2 regions of the Mesorhizobium sp. M0815 genome follow, and region 2 is predicted to be linked to the other one. Evidence: predicted binding sites of a transcription regulator. Region 2 holds the regulator's gene; the other holds the start of a gene.

Region 1 (8,902 bases), on a different contig from region 2:
GGAATTCGGCGACGTGCCGCAACTCGGCAGGCTGCCGCACCTCGATCCGCTGACGGACAAAACGCTGAGACAAGCGATGATTGCCGGCTTCGACCTCGCTTTGATTGCCGGAGGCGGATGATGCCGCAATCCCGTGTGTGGCATCCCTTCACCCAGCACGCGCTCGAGCCGGCGATCCCTGAAATCGTCCTGACTGAAGGCGCGTATCTCCACAAAGCCAATGGCGCGCGCATTCTGGACGCCATTTCCTCCTGGTGGGTCGTCACCCATGGCCACCGCCATCCCCGCATTATAAAGGCGATCGAGACGACCGCCTCGAGCCTCGACCAGATCATCTTCGCTGGCTTCACGCACGAACCGGCCGAACGCCTGGCCAAGGCGCTTGTCGGTCTCGCTCCCTCCGGACTCGACTGGGTGTTCTATTCGGACAGCGGCTCGACCTCCGTCGAAGTCGCGCTGAAGATGGCGCTCGGCCATTTCCGCAACACCGGCGCGCCGCGCTCGCGCATCGTCGTCATGGAGCACAGCTATCACGGCGACACCATCGGCACGATGAGCGTCGGCGCCCGCGGCGTGTTTAACGCCGCCTACGAACCCTTGCTGTTCGAGGTCGACACCATTCCCTTCCCGGCCGCCGGGCGCGAGCAGGAAACACTGGATCGGTTCGAGGCCGTCAGCCGCGACCGGCGCGCCGCCGCGCTGATCGTCGAACCGCTCGTGCTTGGCGCCGGCGGCATGCTGATGTATCCGGCCTCGGTTCTGACCGGATTGAAGAAGATTGCCGAAGCCTCCGGCACGCTGCTGATCGCCGACGAGGTGATGACCGGCTGGGGCCGCACCGGGAGCATGTTCGCCTGCGAGCAGGCGAACATCTCTCCGGACATGCTGTGCACCTCGAAGGGCCTGACCGGTGGCGCAATCCCGCTGGCCGCCACGCTTGCCACCGATGCCATCTTCCATGCTCATTGTTCGGCGGATCGCAAGAAGACGTTTTTCCACTCGAGTTCCTACACCGCCAACCCGATTGCCTGCGCGGCTGCACTTGCCAATGTCGAGATCTGGCGGGACGAGCCGGTGGCCGAGCGGATCGCGGCGCTGAGCGCGAGGCAGGCCGCCGGGTTTCGACGCTTTCGCGACAATGCCAACTTCACCGACAGCCGCGCGATCGGCACGATCCTGGCTCTCGACCTGCGCGCCGGCTCTGCCGGCTATCTGGCCGAGATCGGACCTAAGCTGCGCGCATTTTTCCTCGAGCTCGGCCTGCTTGTGCGCCCGCTCGGCAATGTCCTTTATCTCTTACCGCCCTATTGCATCACCGGCGACGAGCTCGATCGGCTCCATGACGCGATCGAGGAGGCCGGCGAACGCTTCGGTTCGAGGCCATGAGCAGGTCGTCGCGCCTTCTCGGGTTCGGTCATCATGCGCCGGGGCGAAAGGTGGCGAATGCCGAAATCGAGAGCAATCTCGGGCTCGAACCTGGCTGGATCGAGCGGCGTACCGGAATTCGTTCGCGCTTCTGGGCAACGGACGAAGACACGCTGTCTGGCTTGGCCACGCAAGCCGGCGACATCGCTTTGGCGAACGCCGGCATTGCGCGCCACGACATCGGTCTGCTGCTGCTTGCCACCTCGACGCCCGATCACCTCCTGCCGCCCAGCGCGCCTCTGGTCGCACATCGGCTGGGGCTCGGCCGCGCCGGCGCTGTCGATCTGACCGGCGCCTGCGCCGGTTTCATCTATGCGCTGATGTTTGCGGACGGATTTACCCGCCTGCACGGCAAATCGAGCCTTGTTATCGCCGCCAATATCCTCAGCCGCCGCATCAATCCCTCTGAGCGCGCCAGCGCCGTGCTGTTTGCCGATGCCGCCGGCGCCCTCGTGATCGGTCCGTGCGAGGATACTGATCGGGGGATTCTCGGTGCCTCCGTGGATTCGGACGGCTCGCGATACGGGCTGATCCAGATTCCCGCAGGAGGAAGCAACAAGCCGTTCCACGGTAACCTCGACCTCGCGCAAACCCGAATGACGATGACCGACGGCCGCGAAGTGTTCGCAAAGGCCGTCGAGATGATGACCGATTGCTCGACAAGCGCGCTAGCCGCTGCCGGAGTGCGACCGCAGGATGTCGACCGGTTCGTACCGCATCAGGCCAATGCTCGCATTTTCGATGCGGTCGGGCGAAACCTCGGCGTTGCCGATCACCTGATCGTCAAAACGATCGCCGAATATGGCAACTCTTCCGCCGCGACGATCCCGCTCTCACTGTCGCTCGCCAATCAAGCGGAGCCGTTTCGGCCGGGCGAGAAAATACTCCTGGCGGCGGCAGGTGCGGGACTCAGCGGCGGGGCGCTCGTCGTCGGGATTTAGCCCAGCGAAGCTGCTCAACATCAGGACTGACTTTGTGAGATGAATAGGACAACGGGACCAATGCGAAAATAGTCGCCGGCAAGCTGCACGGCATCCACGTCACCGAGCAAAGCTCAACTACCACGGTTCGATACTGCTCGACCCTGACCACGCGAAGAACCCGGGATCCTGCCAATGGATTCGTGGAGACATGGAGCAAGACTTCCGGCGCACGAATCTCGACCTATGTCATCCTCGGCGAGCGCGGCTCTCGATGCTGCCTCCTCAACGGCGCGGCCGCCCGGAACCTGCCAGCCCACTCCATCCATCTGGACGAAGCGCACATTCCTGTCTGAAGCCGCGGATCGTTACGTTCGTCATCAACAATGTCGTCGGCTTTCTGACCGATGGCAATGCGCTGACGCGGACGGCGTTGACGATTAGATCGGCAGGGGCGCTTCAGCAGAACTTTCGCCGGTTGATGGAGCAGCAGGAACTGGTGGCGGAGACCGGCGAAAGTGCATTTGATACCGGCGGTCGGCCGGCGAAGCTTTATCGCTTCCGCCACCATGTCCTCGACGAAACGGAGGTCGCCCGGACAAAATTGCCGCTGGCGCGGGCTTGACTTCCTTTATACTCAACGTAGAAATATCCCTTATAATCAATTCGATTATAACGAGAAATTCATTCGCACCGTCCGAACCCACGGTCTCGCTCGGGAAGCCCGTATGAGTGGATCGAAGTGATCTTGGAAATGAAACGCCCGAGGACGGGCTTTCAACCTTTGTCGTGAAGGAGGTGCCGCGCGCCTGGGCCAATGCCTTGCGGCAACGGTGAAGGATGTATACCGCCAGTAAACGCGTGCGTCAAAGTCGCTATCTAATGTACAGTTCGTCTAAATGTGCGATAAGTTCAGATTTGTACAAGTACTTGGAAAAGTGGTGCATAAAAGAAACCGTCTAATTACATAAATCAGGCAAGCTAAACTTTAAACTTGCACAAATGAGCGTGGGGCGCCTTGTTCCATGGCGCCTTTTTTAAGGATTATCCTTAGACTCTCTCCCGGGGGAACTGTGGGTGAAGAAACAACGCATCGTCCTGCTGGCAGCTGTTTTGGCGTCTGCCTTTGGCTTTTTTTTGCTGATCCTGATCCTGCAGATGGTCAGTTTTTTGGTTGACTAGGCACGCGCAAGCGGGATGGATCGCGCAGAGACACGCGGAAGTTTTTTTCGCCAGCGAAACCCCGACGACCTGATGGGGAGTCGCGCCAGCAGGGTGGGAGCCACGTCCAGTGCCACCATGCGAGATGCCGATTGTTGGCGCGTCTGTCAGTTCGCGCGGCCATATTCATTCTGGTGCCGATCTGTTGCCTTTTCTGCTTTTCCCATGCGTTTTAGGCCGAGCCAATTTGTGAAGCGGGCGGTCAATGGATCTGCGCCTCGCGATTGCCTGCCGTTGCCTGATTGATCTGGGCGGGATAATCCGAGAGCGAACGCTGCAACCGCGGTTCGAATTGCGCGAAGTTGAACCGGACTGCGGTCAGGAACTGGTGGGTTGCGCCGGGAAAGCCGGCGACCATCACAAGGTCGCCTTCCTTGACGCCTTCACAGGCTATGGATAGCCAACTCTCCGGCCGGTAAGGCACATTGTCGCGCGCATATGGCCGGGAGGAACCATCAGGAGCGACATAGGCGCGATAAAAGCCGAAGTGGCCCGTGTGGCGCAGCCACATCCAGTTGTCCGTTTGGCCGCCGAAGTTGCCGATGCCGAGCGCGGGCGCATAGACGAGGCGCACGTCCTCAATTTCGAGCTTCTGGAGGAGATAGTAGGAGACGCCGCCATACGTCGCAACGGCGATGGGCTGTCCTTCACATGCGGCGATCAGGGCCTTTTTGTTCGTGGCGAGCCGCTCATAGCGGGCAAACCCGTTCAGCTTGTCCGAGACGCTCTTGAGCATTTCGGCGGTCACATCCCGCATGTCCTCGATCACATAGCTGCGGCTGCCTGGCGCCGCGGGCAATTCTTCACCCAGGGCTCTTCGCCAGAAAGCCGTCTGTGAGATAGTCCTGGCCCTCCTTGCTGTGGTATTGGATGGATTCTAACACGCAATGATGATTGGTTGCGACCAGCCCTTGTGGACTGACGAACGAGGCGGAGCATCCGCCCAGTGATACGATCGCGTTGAGCGGGTCAGCGTCTAGACGGCCCAGCTGGGCGGGATCGATCTGGAGCCCATCCGCGCGCATGGCCGCGCACACTTCCGCAGTCTGGCCCGGCATCCACATACCTTCGTCCGCCGATGTAGCCGTGACCGTCCAGAGCAAGGCGATGGCAGTTGCTTTGGCCAAACATTTCAAATTCGAGTTCGTGCTGACTGTCGCTCTCATCTTGCCTCCTGTTCTCCGCAGATTGGATTGGTGACTATCGGGATGGCCGGAGTCCTGGCGCCCGCGCGGCGGCCACACCGTAAAGACCGAGTGGACGGTTAACGCAGGAATCCTGATGGCGCTCACCTCTCATTATATCGGTCGCGCGCAACGTTTGCGGATCATTCGCTGCGCCAATCGTGCCAAATGAATAAAGCCTTCAGTTGCAAATGGTGAGCCGCCCCATCCATGTCCGATCTCCGACGTCGTTCACGTAAAACGCTCGGTGCTTCCACGCTCGTTTGCTCTTCGCCCGTCCCTCTTCCGTCTTGACTAGCAGGAGCCTACGGCCTATCTCACTGCCGCGTTAGCACTCGCTTCTGGTGAGTGATAAACACGCTCCGGCAACGGAGAACCGTTCAACATCCGCACCAGGGAAATCCAAAAATGGCAAAGTCGAATTTCCGGCCGCTGCATGACCGCGTGGTCGTTCGCCGCGTCGAGTCCGAAGCGAAGACCGCCGGCGGGATCATCATCCCCGACACGGCGAAGGAAAAGCCGCAGGAAGGCGAGATCATCGCCGTCGGTTCCGGCGCCCGTGACGAGGTCGGCAAGCTCGTCCCGCTGGACGTCAAGGCCGGCGACCGCATCCTGTTCGGCAAGTGGTCGGGCACCGAAGTCAAGCTCAACGGCGAAGACCTTCTGATCATGAAGGAAGCGGACATCATGGGCGTCATCGGCTGACACGCCGCCGCCTTTCATCCGCACCATCCAATCTGAATTTCGGGCGAAATGCCCAGGAGTAACAAATGGCTGCCAAAGACGTAAAATTCTCCCGCGACGCTCGTGAGCGCATGCTGCGCGGCGTCAACATCCTCGCCGACGCGGTGAAGGTCACGCTCGGCCCCAAGGGCCGCAACGTCGTCATCGACAAGTCGTTCGGCGCACCGCGCATCACCAAGGACGGCGTCACTGTCGCCAAGGAAATCGAGCTTGAGGACAAGTTCGAGAACATGGGCGCGCAGATGGTCCGCGAAGTTGCTTCGAAGACCAACGACATCGCAGGCGACGGCACCACGACCGCGACCGTCCTGGCACAGTCGATCGTCCAGGAAGGCCACAAGGCGGTTGCCGCCGGCATGAACCCGATGGACCTCAAGCGCGGCATCGACCTCGCCGTCGCAGACGTCGTCGCGACGCTGATCAAGAACGCCAAGAAGATCAAGACCTCGGAAGAGGTTGCCCAGGTCGGCACCATCGCCGGCAATGGCGATGTTTCGGTCGGCTCGATGATCGCGGAAGCGATGCAGAAGGTCGGCAATGAAGGCGTCATCACGGTCGAGGAAGCCAAGACCGCCGAGACCGAGCTCGAGGTCGTCGAAGGCATGCAGTTCGACCGCGGCTATCTGTCGCCCTACTTCGTCACCAACGCCGAGAAGATGGTTGCGGATCTGGAAGACGCCTACATCCTGCTCCACGAGAAGAAGCTCTCCAACCTGCAGGCCATGCTGCCGATCCTCGAGGCTGTCGTGCAGACCTCGAAGCCGCTGGTCATCATCTCGGAAGACGTCGAAGGCGAGGCCCTGGCCACGCTGGTCGTCAACAAGCTGCGTGGCGGCCTGAAGATCGCTGCCGTCAAGGCGCCGGGCTTCGGTGATCGCCGCAAGGCCATGCTGGAAGACATCGCCATCCTCACCGGTGGCCAGGTCATTTCCGAAGACCTCGGCATCAAGCTCGAGAATGTCGGCCTCAACATGCTCGGCCGCGCCAAGAAGGTGTCGATCTCCAAGGAGAACACCACCATCGTCGACGGCGCCGGCAAGAAGGAAGAAATCCAGGGCCGCGTCGCCCAGATCAAGCAGCAGATCGAGGAGACCACCTCGGACTACGACAAGGAGAAGCTGCAGGAACGTCTCGCCAAGCTGGCGGGCGGCGTTGCCGTCATCCGCGTCGGCGGTGCGACCGAAGTGGAAGTCAAGGAAAAGAAGGACCGCGTCGATGACGCCCTCAACGCGACCCGTGCGGCCGTCGAAGAAGGCATCGTTCCCGGCGGCGGCGTCGCCCTGCTGCGCGCTTCGCTGGCCATCACCGTCACCGGCGCTAACTCCGACCAGACCGCGGGCATCGCAATCGTGCGTCGCGCGCTGCAGGCTCCGGCCCGCCAGATCGCGGCCAACGCCGGTGCGGAAGCATCGATCGTTGCCGGCAAGATCCTTGAGAACAAGGGCGCGACCTTCGGCTTCAACGCCCAGACCGGCGAATATGGCGACATGATCGCCATGGGTATCGTCGATCCGGTCAAGGTTGTGCGCACGGCTCTGCAGGACGCGGCCTCGGTCGCCGGCCTGCTGGTCACCACCGAAGCTATGATCGCCGAGGCTCCGAAGAAGGAGTCGGCTGGCGGCGGCATGCCGGCTGGTATGCCCGGCGGTGGCATGGGCGGCATGGGCGGTATGGATTTCTAATCCAGCCCCCTATCAACCTACAGCGGAAAGGGCGGCAGCAATGCCGCCCTTTTTTGTGTGCCGAGCATGATCGACAGCTTGGAGGTGCAAGTCCTCTACCCAGCTGATGGCGGCGAAGCGCAACGGCGTCGTCGTGAGACGGGTCTGGCCGTGTCCTTTCGTTCAGCCGCTGGTCGAAACTCACGATGATCGTGCTGCCTTCCGCCGTGCCGTCGATCTTTACAGGGCTGCGAGAAGGCCTTGCTAACGGCTGGCAGACCCTGGTTGCGGTAGAACTCATCGCATCGTTCGAAGGGCTCCGATACCTGATGGCCTATGGTCGTCAGCTCTTTCAATTGGAACTCGTCTTTTCGGCCATGATCGTGGTCGGCCTGAGCGGATTGGTGATCCACGGCCTGCTACGCTTGCCGAAAACTATCTGCAACGCTGGCGTCCGGAGACCCCACGATCAGCCTGATCACGATTGCAGGTCGGGATAGGCTGTCGCGGCGCTTCCATCGCACCGCCGGCCTTCCGCTTCATCGGCCGACATCTGCGGCCGCTTGCGGTGCTGATGGCGCTGCTCGCGATTTGGGAGTTGCTCGCCCATGCCGGCGCTGCTGACCCACGTTTTCTACCGCGGCTGGAAGAGGTGGCGGCCCGCGGCATGGCAGAGTTCAGCCGAGGTGGCCTCGGCTCCAATCTTCTGGTGAGCCTGGAACGTGACCTGATCGGTTTCGTGTGTGGCAGTGTGGCGGAATCGCGCTTGGTCTGGTGATCGGATTTTCTCGCCTCATCGAACGCCTGAGAGGCTCGTGGTCGCGGTTGTATTACCGCTATTACGTGACCTGATCACGTTGACGATGCCAGCACCTTCATTGGCCACTTTCTGGACCATGTACGTCACATCAGGCTCCCCCGCCCGATCGACACGAGCCGGCTCTGTAACCAAGCCGCCGTCATATAGCGGTTCCACGACGGCACTGGCGGCAGTCGTCTTCTCAGCGGCTACAGGTGGACGTTTCAGCATGACGCCAACGAATCCGATGGTGGCAAGGACAGGCAGACCAAGCACCGCGTAGAAGCTGTACTCCGCTGGAGTTCGCCTCGGAAGTGGAGCGACAAGGGCCTGATTTGTCTTGCCATGCCACATTGTCAGCACGCTTTTCGAAGCCTCTGAATTCCTTAGTGTCCATCCCAGCTCGACCTCCGACCATCCCCATTTCCGGCTGCCCGCGGCACGGCAGCCCTTGGCCTCTAGCTGCGCTCGAGCGGATCAGCGTGCCGTCTGCCTTCTCTAGCCGATCAAAATGTCTGCACCCATTTGGCAATGGCCGTTTCGCGCAAAAGTATTTCCCCGTGAGCCGACTTTCCGAATTGGCTTAACTTCCAAATCTGTGGCTTTGCCTGCATTGCGGAGCGCGGAGTTCCGACCACTCGCCCAAGGGTATGCCATGGCGTTTCGTCTCTTTGTTCCGATCCTTGCCGGTGCAACGCTGCGCGAGCGGCTGCTCGCCTGCATCGGGGCCATGATCGGCATCGCATTGACTGGCGTGATCAGTGCGCTGGCGAACGGGTCTGGCCCACATGTCGCACTGCTGGTTGCTCCAATGGGAGCATCGGCCGTGCTGCTCTTTGCCGTGCCTTCAAGCCCGCTGGCGCAACCTTGGTCGATTATCGGTGGCAATACGATTTCGGCGCTGGTCGGGGTGATCGTGGCGCATTTCGTGCGTGAACCCGTTCTTGC
Region 2 (8,902 bases):
AGATATTCGATCCGCCCGAGGTCTTCGTATTTCAGCCCGGCAGCGGCGAAGATCGTGCGGGCGTTGAGCTCGGTGCCCGAGGCCGGCGCGCCGACCGACAGGCTCTTGCCCTTGAGGTCGGCGAGCGTCTTGATGCCGGACTCCTTGCTGGCGACGATCTGGATGTAGTTGGGATAGATGGCGGCAATGCCGCGCAGCTTGTCGAGCTTGCCTGGGAAGCCGGCTTCGGTATTGCCCTCGGCGGCCAGCTTGACGGAATCGCCAAGCGCGAAAGCGATCTCGCCCTTGCCCTGCTGCAAGAGATTGAGGTTTTCGACCGACGCTTTCGTCGCCTGCACCTGGGTGCGCGCGCCTTCTATGCCCTTGCCATAGATCTCCGATAGCGCGACGCCGAGCGGATAGTAGACGCCCGACGTGCCGCCGGTCAGCACGTTGATGAATTCCTGTGCCTTGACCGATACCGCGCCAAGGCCAAGCGACAGCGCCAGCGCGCCGGCTGCAACAAATTTCGTCCTGAAATTGAGCATGCGATTTCCTCCCTGAAAAACTCGCCGCCGTGCCCTCCTCTGCGGCACGAAGCGAAGCGAGTTTAGACAGCGGGCGGGAAATGCCAACCCGCAATAGCAGCGATTAGACGAACGGCTAAGCAATGCCGCAACAGGTTGGCGCTTGCGCGAGGTCGCGTCGCGGCAGAAAGATTTTTCCAGCACCTGTCGAAATCCGGCAGGGCCGCGCGACATAAGTCCGGCTCGCAACGATGCGGCCTTCGAGAAAGGGGAGAAGACCATGCGATATATGCTTTTGATCTACGGAAACGAAGCGGGGATGGCAGCGGCGCCGGCAGATGCGGTGACACAGATGTCGAGCGCGTACGTCGCCTACACCGAAGCGTTGAAGAAATCCGGCGCCTGGCTCGCCGGCGACCGGCTGAAGCCGACGCAATCCGCTACCTCGGTGCGGATGGCCAATGGCAAGACCAACGTGCTCGACGGCCCCTATGCCGACACCAAGGAGCAGCTTGCCGGTTTCTATATGATCGAAGCGGAGGACGTCGACGCGGCTATTGCCTGGGCGGCGCGCTGCCCGGGCGCCAGCACCGGCACGGTAGAGGTGCGGCCGATCTGGGAACTCACCATGTGATGCCTGAACTGCCCGACACCGCACGGGCGGCGGCGGAAGCGGCCACCCGGCAAAGCTACGGCAAGCTGGTCGCCTATCTCGCCGCACGCACGCGCGACGTGGCCGCTGCCGAGGACGCCTTGGCCGATGCCTTTGCAGCGGCGCTCGAGCGTTGGCCACAGGCGGGCGTGCCCAACAAGCCGGAAGCCTGGCTGCTGGCGGTGGCGCGCCGGCGCCGCGTCGACGCGCTCAGACGGCGGCTGACAAGCGAGGCGGGCCGCGACCACCTCAGGCTGATCGCGGAGGAGATGGAGGCACGCATGGCCGACGAAGACCTGCCGGACGAGCGGCTCAGGCTGATGTTTGCTTGCGCTCATCCGGCGATCGAGGCCGGTATCCGCGCGCCGATGATCCTGCAGACGGTTCTGGGCTTCGACGCAGCGACCATCGCCTCGGCCTTTCTTGTCTCGCCGGCCACGATGAGCCAGCGCCTGGTGCGCGCCAAGGCCCGCATCCGCGAGACCGGCATTCCGTTCCGCGTGCCGGAGCGGGCCGAACTCGGCGAGCGGCTGGGCACCGTTCTGGAAGCGATCTACGCGGCGTTTGCCGAAGGCTGGTCCGACCCCGCCGGCACCGAAGCGCAGCGGCGCAATCTCGCGACCGAAGGCATCTGGCTCGGCCGGCTGGTCGCCTCGCTGATGCCGGATGAGCCGGAAGCACTCGGCCTGCTGGCGCTGATGCTGTTCGCCGAAGCGCGGCGCGCAGCGCGGCGCAATGCGGCAGGCGACTATGTGCCGCTAGCGGAGCAGGATCTTGCACTGTGGGACGATACAATGATCGACGAAGCGGAGATGCTGCTCGGGCGCGCCGCTGCCAAGGGCGTGGTCGGCCGCTACCAGCTCGAGGCCGCCGTGCAGTCAGCCCATGCGACAAGGCGGCTGACCGGCGGCACCGACTGGGTCGCGATCAAGGAGCTCTACGACGCGCTGTCGGTGATTGCCGGCTCGCCGGTGGTGTCGATCAACCGTGCGGTGGCGATTGCCGAGGCCGAAGGTGCTTCGGCAGGATTGGGCGCCCTTGATCAACTCAGCGGCGACAAGCGGCTGTATGACTATCAACCTTACTGGGCCGCCCGAGCGGGCCTGCTGGCAAGACTCGGCAGAGTTCCGCAAGCGAGCGAGGCCTATGACCGGGCTATCGGCCTCGAACGCGATCCGGCCGTGCGCCGGTTCCTGCAGGAACGACGGGCAGGTCTCGACCGCGCGGAAAGACACTGAGACAAGGCGGAGTGCTTAGGCCGGCCACATGTCGTGGGAAGCATTTAGCCTCTTTATCACCCGATGTTCCCGCAAATTGGCCCACAGGCGTTCGATGTTCGGCCAAGCGGTTGGAATCTTCGCGACCTCGGGATGCCAAGCCACCAACATGACGAGATAGATGTCGGCCAGCGAGAGCCGGTCGCCGACCAGCCAGTCGCGGCCTTCGAGGGCGGCATCGAGAATGGCGAAGCCGCGATCCATTTCCGAGACCGCCGCCTGTTTGACGGCTTCCACGCCGCCGGGATCTGTCGTGTAGCGATGAGCGTAGAAGAACCGCAGGTCAGCCGAATAGATGACGGAGGACATGAAAAACATCCAGCGCAGGAAGTCGGCACGGTCAGGTGTGTTCGCTGCCGGCGCTAGAGCTGCTTCCGGATAGCGTTCGGCGAGCAGGATGCAGATTGCCGCCGACTCGGTCATCGAATGCCCGTCCGGCAAGACCAGGACCGGGACCTGGTTCAAGGGATTGATGTCGAGGAAGGCCTGGTTGGGTCGGCCTTTTGGAACATCGATCTGGTCGAAAGGCACTCCCGCTAAAGCAAGCGCCGCCTCGACGACAAAGCCGCCGGTATTGGCACGCGTATAGAGCTTGTACATGAAGTCCTCCACCTGCCGGTGCAGCGACGATTTGATATGGAAGTGACTCGCCGCTCAAGCGAACGACGCCCGCCACAGGTGGTTTTTCAGCAGTCCACGCCGAAGCGTCGAAACAGAACTTTTTATGCCGGAGGGGCAGCGCGAAGGATCGCTACGAACCGGCCAAAAACTCCTGTCCAGACTCTAAGCACCCAATCCCTCGAATAGGATCGTGGAGAGATAGCGCTCGGCGAAGGAGGGGATGACGACGACGAGGTTCTTGCCCTTGTTCTCCGGCCGCGAGCCGACGACGATCGCCGCCTGCAGGGCGGCACCCGACGAGATGCCGACCGGTACACCTTCGAGACGGGCGACGAGCCGTGCATTGGCGACCGAATCCTCGTTCGAGACCTTGACGATCTCGTCGTAGATCGTCGTGTCGAGGATTTTTGGTGCGAAGCCGGCGCCAATGCCCTGGATCTTGTGCGGGCCGGGTTGGCCGCCGGACAGTACCGGCGAGGCCTCCGGCTCGACGGCGACGACATGCACCGAGGGCTTGCGCTTCTTCAGCACCTGGCCGACGCCGGTGATGGTGCCGCCGGTTCCAATGCCGGCAACGAAGATATCGACTTCGCCATGGGTGTCGTTCCAGATTTCCTCGGCTGTGGTGCGGCGATGGATTTCCGGATTGGCCGGGTTCTCGAATTGTTGCGGAATGACGGCATCGGGCAGCGTCGCGGCCAGCTCGTCGGCCTTGGCGATGGCGCCCTTCATGCCTTTCGGCCCTTCGGTCAGCACCAGCTCGGCGCCGAGCAGCGCCAGCATTTTGCGGCGCTCGACCGACATGGTTTCCGGCATCGTCAGGATCAGCTTGTAGCCTTTGGCGGCGGCGGCAAAGGCGAGCGCGATGCCGGTATTGCCCGAGGTCGGCTCGATAAGCGTGGTCTTGCCGGGCGTAATCCTCCCAGAAGCCTCCAGTGCCTCGATCATCGACACGCCGATGCGGTCCTTGACCGAGGCGATCGGGTTGAAGAATTCGAGCTTGGCCAGCAGATTGGCGACGACACCCTTCTCCCTGGCGAATTTGTCGAGCCGCACCAACGGCGTGTCGCCGATCGTCTCGGTGATCGAATTGTAGATGCGGCCGCGGCCGGGCACGTGTGTGGGGGTGGCGGGCTTGTTCATTGATTTTCCTCCCAGAGGTCAAGCGGCAAGAGTCGGGCGGGCATAAGATAGAGCCATCCGCCGCGCAAGATAGGCTGTCGATCGAAAATATCCGAGTGAAGTTCGTGCCGAATGCCCTCGCCTTGGAAAGGCGTGACAATTCCTGGCCGGCTTGGCGAAAGAGGTCTATTGGCGGGCGGCGATAGCTGCCGCCGCCCCGATCATGAAACCGGCGGCGGTGCGGTTGAGTGCCCTCAGCGCCCGCGGCGACTTCAGGAACCAGCGCGCTTTGGCCGCGAGCGCCAGATAAGGCACCAGCACCACAAGCAGGACGACGATCGTGAGCGCAACTAGGATGCCGTAATCGGCCAGCGTGATCGTCTTCAGATCGACGATGGTCGGGGTGATGGCTAGATAGAAGATCATCGTCTTCGGATTGCCGAGCGTGACGGCGAGACCGGCTACAAAGCTGGATGCCAAGCCGCCCTTGCCTTTCTTCGCCTCCACCGTCTCGGGCGTGATGCCGTTCGTCCAGAAACGCCAGCCAAGAAAAGCGAGGTAGGCGACGCCCAGCCATTTGATGATCAGAAAGATCATGCCAAAGGTCTGTGCGACGAAAGCGAGGCCGAGCACCACGGCCGTGAGATACGTCAGGTCGCCGAGCATCAGCCCGAAGGACATGGCCAGCGACGAGCGGAAGCCGGAACCCAGCGCACGCGCAACGAGTGCGGTGACGCCGGGGCCGGGGATGGCTGCGGCGATGCCGAGGGCAGCACTATAGGCGAGGAACCCGGTGAGCGTCATGATTCGCTCTTGTCGCACAATGTGGAAGTTGGGTGAATTCCCTCGGCCCGGATTCGATTGCGCCAGCGCAGCAGGCGACACCGCCGTTCAAGAGCGGCCGTCTTCGTAGGTAACGCGCCAGATGGTGCCGTTGCCGTCCTCGGTGACGATCAGCGAGCCGTCCTTGGCGATGGCGATACCGACCGGGCGGCCCCAGACGGCGTCGTTCGAGATAACGAGGCCGGTCATGAAGTCCTCATATTCGCCGGTCGGCTTGCCATCCCTGAATTTGAGCCTCACCACCTTGTAGCCGGTCCTGGCGCCACGGTTCCACGAACCATGCATGGTGACGAAGGCGTCACCCTGATAATCCGCCGGAAAGTTGTTGCCGTCGTAGAAGGCTATGTTCATCGGCGCCGAATGCGCCTGCATCAGCACGTCGGGGACAGTGGCCTTGCCGGCGAGGTCGGGCCGCTCGCCCTGATGGCGCGGATCCTCGTGATTGCCGATGTAGTACCAAGGCCAACCATAGAATCCGCCGTCCTTGACTGCAGTTGCAAATTCGAACGGCACATTGTCGCCGAGTTCGTCGCGCTCATTGACGACGCACCACAATGCGCCGGTGGCGGGCTGCACGGTCATGCCCGTACAGTTGCGCAGGCCGGTGGCGACAGTTCGGGGATTTTTCCCATCCGGGTCGAAGGCGAGCACATCGGCACGGCCGTCCTCGGAGCCCCAGGCCGCACCGAGCGGCTTTGAGTTCACCCAGGCGTCCAAGCCATCATCCGGCTCCTCCATGTCCTCGCCGACGTTCGACGCGGAGCCAACCGACAGATAAAGCGTCTTGCCGTCCGGCGAGAAGGCGATGTCGCGGGTCGTGTGACCACCCGACGGGATTTCCGCGACAATGGTTTCTGGTTTGCCGGATGCCTTCAGGTCGCCGTCGCGATAAGGAAAGCGGACGATGCTGTCGCTGTTTGCGACATAGACCCATTGCGGCTTGTCTCCTGGCGGATAGAAGGCGATGCCGTAGGGATAACTGAGCCCCTTGGCGAAGATCGCTTTCTCGATGGGCTTGGCGCTGTCCTCGGCGAGACGGTAGACACGTATCTGGTCGGCATGGCTGTTGGCAACGAACAGGTCGCCATTCGGAGCGACGCGCACGACGCGCGGATTGACGATGCCGGATGCGATCAGTTCGGCCGAAAAGCCCGGCGGCAAATCTGGCTTGGCGCTTTCGGGCCGTTCCGCCACGCCGGCGCCGTTCGAAGCGGATTGGGCGGGATCGGCTGGCGGCATGTCTTGCGCCCCGATCAGGCGGCGGGTGCCAGGCCTGTCGGCGTGCCAATCGCCAAAAGCGGCTTCGCCTTTGAGCACCTTCTGATCCGCCTGCTGGGCGGCTGCCGGTGTCGCAACAAGGAGAGCAGCGGCAATGGCCGCAAAGCCGCCAGATCGGATCATCAACGTCCTCCGGGATTCGCCTCGAAAAGGGCAAACGGGATGAGGCATTGGTCGTTCCAAGCGGCCGTCCAGCACACGAGGATTTGAAGCCGAACCCCGATTCACTTGCCGGCGGCGTAGAAATCGTCGTCGAGGCGCTTTTCCAGCGCGACCAGATCGGCCGGCAGCGGCAAGCCCATGGCCCGCATCTCTTGCAGCTTCTCGCGCAACTGCTCTTGCACCTCGTGCTGATCCTCTGGCTGGTTGATCATTTCTTCGAGCAGCAGGCTGATCTGGGCCTTGAACGATTCCAGCGCCATTCTTTTTCTCCTTGCGGCAGGCCGCGGCGGCTCCTAGCGCAGCATGCGCGAAATCAGCTGCGCGGTATAGTCGACCATCGGTACTATGCGCGCATAATTCAGCCGCGTCGGCCCGATGACGCCGAGCGCACCGACGACGCGGGCGTCCTTGTCGCGATAGGGTGCCACCACCAGTGATGAGCCCGACAGAGAAAACAGCTTGTTTTCCGAACCGATGAAGATGCGCACGCCCGGGCCCTCCTCGGCGAGGTCGAGGAGCTGGATCAGTCCGTCCTGGGTTTCGAGATCCTCGAAGAGATGCCGCAGCAATTCGATGTCGGCCTGGGCAGTGACGTTTTCCAGGAGATTGGCGCGGCCGCGCACGATAAGCCGCCCAGGCACCCCGCTTTCGGCGCCTGCCCAGACCGCCAGGCCCTTCTCGACCAGATCCTGTGAAAGCGTATCGAGGGCTGCCCTGGTCTCTTCCTTGATGCGGGCGATCTCGACCCGCGCTTCGGCCAGGGTGCGGCCGCGAATATGGGCGTTGAGGAAATTGGAGGCTTCGTGCAATTGCGAGACGGTGATGCCGGCGGGCAGATCGACGACGCGATTTTCGACGTCGCCGTTCTGCGAGACCAGCACGGCCAACGCCTTGGTCGGCTCGAGCTGGATGAATTCGATGTGCTTCAGCGCCACCTCGTTCTTGGCGGCGAGCACAAGGCCGGCGCCGCGCGACATGCCGGACAGCATCTGGCTGGCCTCGGTCAGCATATGCTCCAGCGTCGCGCCCGAGCCGGAGGCGCGCACCTGCGCCTCGATGGTGCGGCGCTCCTCGTCGGAGAGGTCACCGAGTTCCATGAACGCATCGACGAAGAAGCGCAGGCCAGCCTGGGTCGGCAGACGGCCGGCCGAAATATGCGGCGCATAGATCAGGCCGAGATGCTCGAGGTCGCTCATCACGTTGCGGATGGTGGCCGGCGATAGCGACGACGGCAGGATGCGCGACAGGCTGCGCGAGCCGACCGGCTCGCCATCCCTCAGATAAGAATCGACGATGCGCCGGAAGATGTCGCGCGAACGCATGTCGAGCGATTGAAGCGCGGGCGATTGCAGCGCGTGCGACGGGAGCACGTGCGATTGCGAACCGGGATCGACTGCCTTGGTCATTTCGAGCCAAAAACCTCCGGCCCGAAGATATAGACTTCCGCGGCGTCGGCGCAACCGGTCCATTTTCCTTTGCGCCTCACGCCCCGTGCGGCTACAAGCCGGCCAAGATCCCGAAGAAAGAAAGAAGCCTGAATGCGCCCTTCCAAACGCCAGTTCGACGAAATGCGCCCCATCTCCTTCGAGCGCGGCGTCTCCAAGCATGCGGAAGGCTCGTGCCTGGTGAAGTTCGGCGACACGCATGTGCTGTGCACGGCCAGCCTGGAGGAAAAGGTGCCGGGTTGGATGCGCAACTCCGGTAAGGGCTGGGTGACGGCGGAATACGGCATGCTGCCGCGTTCGACCGGCGAGCGCATGCGCCGCGAGGCTTCGGCCGGCAAACAAGGCGGCCGCACGCTGGAGATCCAGCGGCTGATCGGCCGCTCCCTGCGCGCCGTGGTCGATCTGCAGGCGCTCGGCGAGCAGCAGATCACCGTCGACTGTGATGTGATCCAGGCCGATGGCGGCACGCGCACCGCTTCGATCACCGGCGGCTGGGTGGCGCTTTACGATTGCCTGCGCTGGATGGAAGCCCGCCAAATGGCGAGCCTGGGCAAGGTGCTGAAGGATCACGTTGCGGCGATCTCCTGCGGCATCCATGATGGTCAGCCGGTCATCGACCTTGACTATATCGAGGATTCCTCGGCCGGAACCGACGCCAATTTCGTCATGACCGGCAAGGGCGGCATCGTCGAGATCCAGGGCACGGCCGAGGGCGAACCGTTCTCGGAAGAGCAGTTCGCGGCCTTGATGGGGCTGGCCAAGAAAGGCATTCAGCGCCTGGTCAGCCTGCAGCAGATGGCGGTGGACTGATCTTCAGGTTATGACGATGAGGGTGACGATCCTGTGACTCCTTCCGCAATCCTGGAATCAGCACTCTACGTGACGGATCTCGCTGCCGCGGAACGGTTCTATTCGGGCGTCCTCGGGCTCGATCCGCTCGGCAAGGTCGAGGGCAGGCATCTCTTCTTCCGCTGCGGCGACGGCGTGCTGCTTATC

What was found. Region 2 encodes HrcA, which represses chaperone genes, less so after heat shock. Its sites were predicted from a motif close to GTTAGCACTCNCNNNNNGNGAGTGCTAAC; they were not measured.
Region 1: groES (co-chaperone GroES) is a predicted target of HrcA. The motif match lies at 5,078-5,106, and genes of this name have one in related genera.

The regions. Positions count from the first base shown of each region.
Region 1 is NZ_JAMYOU010000024.1:16,167-25,068, forward strand. It holds gene bioD (dethiobiotin synthase) at 1-121, shown strand, start outside; gene NKI01_RS23180 (adenosylmethionine--8-amino-7-oxononanoate transaminase) at 121-1,386, shown strand; gene bioZ (3-oxopimeloyl-[acyl-carrier-protein] synthase BioZ) at 1,383-2,366, shown strand; gene NKI01_RS23190 (aspartate 1-decarboxylase) at 2,459-2,701, shown strand; gene NKI01_RS23195 (NrtR DNA-binding winged helix domain-containing protein) at 2,620-2,970, shown strand; gene NKI01_RS23200 (S46 family peptidase) at 3,769-4,365, opposite strand; gene NKI01_RS23205 (S46 family peptidase) at 4,370-4,732, opposite strand; gene groES (co-chaperone GroES) at 5,159-5,455, shown strand; gene groL (chaperonin GroEL) at 5,521-7,176, shown strand; partial or broken gene NKI01_RS23220 (ABC transporter permease) at 7,338-7,655, shown strand; gene NKI01_RS23225 (ABC transporter permease family protein) at 7,640-7,933, shown strand; gene NKI01_RS23230 (HPP family protein) at 8,610-8,902, shown strand, end outside.
Region 2 is NZ_JAMYOU010000020.1:64,816-73,717, reverse strand. It holds gene NKI01_RS21590 (TAXI family TRAP transporter solute-binding subunit) at 1-527, opposite strand, end outside; gene NKI01_RS21585 (YciI family protein) at 787-1,140, shown strand; gene NKI01_RS21580 (RNA polymerase sigma factor) at 1,140-2,396, shown strand; gene NKI01_RS21575 (glutathione S-transferase family protein) at 2,412-3,035, opposite strand; gene cysK (cysteine synthase A) at 3,219-4,199, opposite strand; gene NKI01_RS21565 (LysE family translocator) at 4,365-4,982, opposite strand; gene NKI01_RS21560 (PQQ-dependent sugar dehydrogenase) at 5,070-6,422, opposite strand; gene NKI01_RS21555 (hypothetical protein) at 6,524-6,721, opposite strand; gene hrcA (heat-inducible transcriptional repressor HrcA) at 6,755-7,867, opposite strand; gene rph (ribonuclease PH) at 8,000-8,716, shown strand; gene NKI01_RS21540 (VOC family protein) at 8,750-8,902, shown strand, end outside.